One region of the Cohnella suwonensis genome, then DNA from elsewhere that is predicted to be linked to it. Evidence: predicted binding sites of a transcription regulator. Region 1 holds the regulator's gene; the other holds the start of a gene.
The links. Region 1 encodes LexA, which represses DNA repair genes until DNA is damaged. Its sites were predicted from a motif close to CGAACATATGTTCG; they were not measured.

Region 1 (3,123 bases):
CGACGGACCTCGGCGAGAACTGCCGCCGCGATATCGTACTCATGCTCGAAGAGATGGGCTTCGAGGTCGAAGCGTCCCACCACGAAGTCGCTCCGGGTCAACACGAGATCGACTTCAAATACGCGCCGGCCATCAAGGCGGCCGACCAGATTCAGACGTTCAAGCTCGTCGTCAAGACGATCGCCCGCCAGCACGGCTTGCACGCGACGTTCATGCCTAAACCGTTGTTCGGCATGAACGGTTCCGGGATGCACGCGCATCAGTCGCTGTTCCGCGGCAACGAGAACGCGTTCTACGACGCGAACGATAAGCTCGGCCTGAGCGCCGTCGCCCGTCAATACATGGCAGGCGTCCTGCGCCACGCGCGCGGCATCGCGGCGATCACGAACCCGACCGTCAACTCGTACAAACGTCTCGTGCCGGGCTACGAAGCTCCTTGTTACGTTGCTTGGTCGGCGAGCAACCGCAGTCCGATGATCCGCATCCCGGCTTCCCGCGGATTGAGCACGCGCATCGAAGTGCGTAATCCGGATCCTGCGGCGAACCCGTACTTGGCGCTTGCGGTTATGCTGAAAGCGGGCCTCGACGGCATCGCGAACAAAATGTCGATTCCGGCTCCCGTCGACCGCAACATCTACGTGATGAGCGAAGAAGAACGGATGGATGCGGGCATCCCGAGCTTGCCGATCAACCTCAAAGAAGCGCTCGCGGAACTGCTCCGCGACGACGTCATCTGCGAAGCGCTCGGCGATCATGCGCTCAGCCACTTCTACGAGCTGAAGGAAATCGAGTGGGATATGTACCGCACGCAGGTTCACCAATGGGAACGCGACCAGTACTTGACGATGTATTGACGTTTTTCGATATTAGCCCCTTGTTCGCATTGATGCGAACAAGGGGCTTTTTGCTGTCGATGGGTTCAACCACCGCAAACGAGCCTCAACTGCACGCCTTGCGCACAATAATTGTGCTCAACCACCGCAAACGTACCGTGGATGGTCGAAGATCACATTATTGACTGCGGGCGCTACTGCTAATGGTACGTATGTTCATATATCATTGGTGCCACGATGTGAGGTGCTGTTGTCGGAACGCATGTTCTCTATTCGTTTAATTCCGCGCCTCATAACGCAAACCCCGCCCCCTTCGCCGAAGCGAAAGGGGCGGGGTTCGTTGTTTTACATAACGGAACGGATTAAGCCGATAACCTTGCCAAGAATGCTGACGTTCGGAAGCCGGATCGGCTCCATGCTGGCGTTCTCCGGTTGGAGGCGAATGTGGTCGCGCTCCTTGTAGAACGTCTTGACGGTCGCTTCGTTCTCATCCGTCATCGCCACTACGATATCGCCGTTCGTGGCCGTCGGCTGCTGCCTGACGATCACGTAGTCGCCGTCGTGGATGCCGGCTTCGATCATGCTCTCGCCGACGACCGACAACATGAAGACGGGCTGATCGCCGACCATGCTGACGGGAAGAGGATAATATTCCTCGATGTTCTCCTGGGCGGTAATGGGGACGCCTGCCGTGACTTTGCCGACGAGCGGGATCGGACGGATGGACGCGGAGATCTTGTAGATCGCATCGTCCTCGTCTCCGAGAATCTCGATCGCGCGAGGCTTCGTAGGGTCTCGGCGGATGAGGCCTTTCTTCTCCAGGCGGTCGAGATGGCCATGGACGGTGGAGCTGGACGCGAGGCCTACCGCTTCCCCGATCTCCCGGACGGAAGGGGGATAACCTTTGTCGCGAACTTCGTTCTTAATGAATTCGAGTATGGAATTCTGGCGATTGGACATCTTGGACACGCCTAGCCCTCCTATGTATGAGCTCATGATGACAAATTATAGCACAGAACCGGAGTTCGCACAAACATTCGTTCTTCAGAACAAACGTTCCAAATTTTGTTGACAGGCACGTATGTTCGTGTTACGATTACTTCAGATCAAACGAGAACAAATGTTTGGGGGACAATGAAATGGTACATACTTGGGTATCGACTGCTCCTGCAACTTCATCTCATCATAAATCTTCTACTTATGTTTATACGTCTTCGTCAAGACGCAAAGCTTCTTCGTTCAATTGGCGAATTGCCAGAGGCTTCTTTTTCCTGATCGCCTTCTTGCTGCTGTTCAGCGGCTTTACGCTCGTACGCGTATTTGCTTCTTCCGGAGAGTCCGTTCCCGTCCAAGCTCACGAGGTCGTCGTTTCCATCGACAGCGGAGACTCGCTATGGGGAATCGCGAACGCCAATAAGAAAGATGGCATGGATACGCGCAAAGCGGTTCACGAGATCCAGAAGCGCAACGCGCTGACGTCTTCGCAAGTCGACGTCGGTCAGCAGTTGATCCTGCCGGAGAGCATATTGCCCTGAACCCGGCGTCGCAAGCCATTCGATTCGATTTCCTTTATATTGTGAATATTGACAAGATCGGCGTGTGCCGGTCTTTTTTGAATTTCCCGTTCTTTGTCGTCCGACCGGGTCGCTTTTCTTGACAATCGCTCCGGCGAAATGGCAAAGTAGAGAAGATAAAAAGAAGGGAGCGAGTATACGATGGATATGGATCGTCTGATCACGCGAATCAATGAGCTATCCCGTAAAAATAAAAAGGAAGGCTTAAATGAAAGCGAAATGGCCGAACGCGACAGTCTCCGTCGCCAATACATTGCGATCTTCAAGCAAAATTTCCGTCAGGAGCTGGATCGTATCGAAGTCGTCGACGACGATTCGACGATCAAGCATTGAAAGGTCACTAAGGAGGAAGCTTATGTCCCGCTCGTGGGAACGCATGGTCTCGAAAAATTCGAAAGAAATCAACAAACGCCGCAAGAAGGATGGCAAGAAGGGTATTACTTCGAGCGGACCGCAAGTCGACCGATTCAAGGGGCGCAACTATGTCGTTCCCGTGATGTTGCTCATGCTGATCGTACTGTACGTGACGCTCGCGCAGCCTTGGTCGAAGGACTTCATGCAAGATCCGACGATGTTCTGGTTGACTGTCGGCTGTTACGTCGTTCTCGCCGTATTCTACTACTTGCGTCGGCCTTATTTGTCCGTGACGCGCGATACGCTCGAAACGCGCAAATTCACGGGTTATAAGACGCTTCGTCCGGGCGAAATCCGTAAAA
Region 2 (3,123 bases), on a different contig from region 1:
GACTCGGCGTCGCGTTGCATGCGCCGTCGATGGCGAAGATCGAGGCGATGTTCGCCGGGCGGGGAGGCGCGTTCATCGAAAGCAACCGCCGCCAGGCGCTGCTGATCGAAGGAGCGACGCCGCTTCGCAACGATACGGGGCTCGCGGTCGGCAACGCCATTGCGGTCGACGGCACTTGCTATCTGCTGTTGCCGGGCCCGCCGCGCGAGATGAAGCCGATGTTCGACAACGACGGTTCGACTTGGCTGAGGGAACAGCTCGGGCCGTCGCGGGCGTTGCACTCGGTGCTGCTGAAGTTCGCGGGGATCGGGGAATCGGCTTTGGAAGACTTGCTGATCGATCTCATTCGGGAGCAAAGCGATCCGACGATCGCCCCTTACGCGAAAGAGGGGGAAGTGGCGATCCGCGTGTCGACGAAAGCCGGCGACGCCGCGGAAGCGGGCAGCAAGCTCGAGCGGACGCTGTCGCTCATCCGGGAGCGGACGTCCGCGTACTTGTTCGCGGAGGAAGACGTTCCGATCGAGGCGACGATCGTCCGCAAGCTGACGGAGATTCAGAGGACGCTGGCGCTCGCGGAAAGCTGCACGGGCGGGCTCGTGTCGCAGCTCGTCACGACGGTGCCCGGAAGCGCGGTCGTCTACGTCGGCGGCGTCGTCTCGTACAGCAACGGCGTGAAGCATAAGCAGCTCGGCGTTCCGATGGCGCTGCTCGAAGGGCCGGGTGCCCCCGGCGCGATCAGCGCGGAGACGGCCGCGGCGATGGCCGAGGGCATGCGCGTAGCGGCGGACGCGGACTTCGCGCTGTCCGTCACCGGCAACGCCGGTCCCGGGGCGTCGGAGGAGAAGCCGGTCGGCCTCGTCTACGTCGGCTTGGCCGAACGGGGCCGAGGGACGCGGGTCGAGAAGCTGCAGATGTCCGGCGACCGCGAGGGCATCCGCATCCGCGCGGCGAAGCGGGCGCTGTACATGCTCTGGCAGTCGCTGACGGGGCGCGCTTGAGCGGAGGCACCGGGAGCGCGTGCAGGTTGCCGCGCGGTGGAGGCGTGGTTGAGGTTGGTTGAGCGAGGTCGCTGGCCGCCATGAACCTCCCAGCCGCATAGGTCCCCAATCGCCATCCGATCCGCGGTTTCGCGAAAATGTGACGATAAAATGTCGATACTTGTCAATTTTCGCCTGTTATGATAAAGTGGACTAGAAAGTTGCGGAAGAACCGTAGCGAAGATTACTTTGCTGCGGTTCTTTTTTCGCAAAATAATCGAACAAATGTTCTCAAAATGCTTGGCAAACGGATAGAAACACGGTATGATGAACCTATCAAAGAAAAGGATGTGGGTGTGTTGTCGGATCGTCGCGCCGCATTAGACATGGCCTTGCGCCAGATCGAGAAGCAATTCGGTAAAGGTTCTGTAATGAAATTAGGAGAGAGCGCGCAGCGTATGGTCGAGACCGTCTCCAGCGGCGTCTTGGCGCTCGACATTGCTCTTGGCATAGGCGGTTATCCTCGCGGACGGATTATCGAAGTGTACGGACCGGAATCTTCCGGTAAGACGACGGTTTCCCTTCACGCGATCGCGGAAGTGCAGCGCAATGGCGGTACGGCAGCGTTCATCGACGCCGAGCACGCGCTGGATCCGGTGTACGCGAAGAACCTCGGCGTGAACATCGACGAGCTGTTGCTCTCGCAGCCTGACACGGGCGAACAAGCGCTCGAGATCGCAGAAGCGCTCGTGCGCAGCGGCGCGGTCGACATCATCGTCGTCGACTCGGTCGCGGCGCTCGTCCCTAAAGCGGAGATCGAAGGCGACATGGGCGATTCGTTCGTCGGCCTGCAAGCGCGCTTGATGTCTCAAGCGATGCGCAAGCTGTCCGGGGCGATCAGCAAGTCCAAGTGCCTCGCGATCTTCATTAACCAATTGCGCGAGAAGATCGGCGTCATGTTCGGCAATCCGGAGACGACTCCCGGCGGACGCGCGTTGAAGTTCTACGCCAGCGTACGTTTGGACGTTCGCCGCGTGGAAGCGATCAAGCAAGGCAACGACGTCGTCGGGAACCGGACGAAGATCAAAGTCGTCAAGAACAAAGTCGCGCCTCCGTTTAAGCAAGCGGAAGTGGACATCATGTACGGCGAAGGCATCTCGAAGGTCGGTAGCATCGTCGATATCGGTACCGAACAGGATATTATCCAGAAGAGCGGAGCTTGGTTCTCGTACAACAGCGAGCGCCTTGGTCAAGGCCGCGAGAACGCGAAGCAGTTCTTGAAGGATAACCCGGATCTGAGCAACAAAATCGAGAAGCAGATTCGCGAAGCATTGCTCGCTTCCTCGCTTGCTAACGCGGGATCGGCGACGTTCTCCAGCGACGAAGAGGACGACGAGGAGTTCGGCGAAGACGAAGCATAAGTTCGAATCGCATGCCGAGTCGAACCGATCATTCATCGATTGGACGCTCGCGCATCGGACGAGAACGAATTGAACATTTCAGTTGGAAAGCAGCGGCATAGTATGCCGCTCTTTCTGTTTTCTAGGAAAGGAGCTCATGACGATGTTCGGGAGACGGACGGGGGCCGGGAGAGGCGCCGTCGACAGCAAAGGGAAGAAGCCTGGAGGACGCCGTACGCAAGCGGAGTCGAACAAACAGACTGAACTAGAAGCGCCCGTAATAAGCGCGGAAGTCGTCGGCATGGAGCCGCATCCGCGGAAAGCCGGCATGTATAGGATTACTTTGCTCGCCACGGTGGAAGAGCTCGCCTATGAAGACAATGGCGATGCCGATGACGACGATGACGCGGCAAGCGGATTAACATCCATCCATGCTGTGCAAGCGGAGAAGGTTGAGAACGACTGGAACAGCGAGGTTGATGCGCTCATCGCAGGGGCAAAGGCGGCAGCGGCGCTGGACGATATGGAGTCGGATACGACAGAATCGGCGGAATCCGGGGAGAAGCGCGTCGAGACGGTCGTGACCGTTCACGAGGATACGTTAATCGGTTGGCGACTGTTGAAGGGACGTAGATTGTCGGCGGAAGAGTACGGGGAGCTGAAGCGGGAAGAACGAAAGGAAGAAGCGTATCGCTCGGCGCTTCATATGTTGGAAGCGAAAGCCCGTACGACGGCCGAGCTGACGC

Region 2: the regulator LexA is predicted to act here: its motif matches at 1,256-1,269, upstream of recA (recombinase RecA).

The regions. Positions count from the first base shown of each region.
Region 1 covers NZ_JBHSMH010000005.1:141,833-144,955, reverse strand. Annotated here, with positions in the region: gene glnA (type I glutamate--ammonia ligase) at 1-854, shown strand, start outside; gene lexA (transcriptional repressor LexA) at 1,179-1,802, opposite strand; gene ACFPPD_RS02815 (LysM peptidoglycan-binding domain-containing protein) at 1,973-2,368, shown strand; gene ACFPPD_RS02810 (DUF896 domain-containing protein) at 2,549-2,740, shown strand; gene ACFPPD_RS02805 (hypothetical protein) at 2,763-3,123, shown strand, end outside.
Region 2 covers NZ_JBHSMH010000113.1:203,334-206,456, forward strand. Annotated here, with positions in the region: gene ACFPPD_RS25720 (competence/damage-inducible protein A) at 1-998, shown strand, start outside; gene recA (recombinase RecA) at 1,337-2,398, shown strand; gene ACFPPD_RS25730 (regulatory protein RecX) at 2,541-3,123, shown strand, end outside.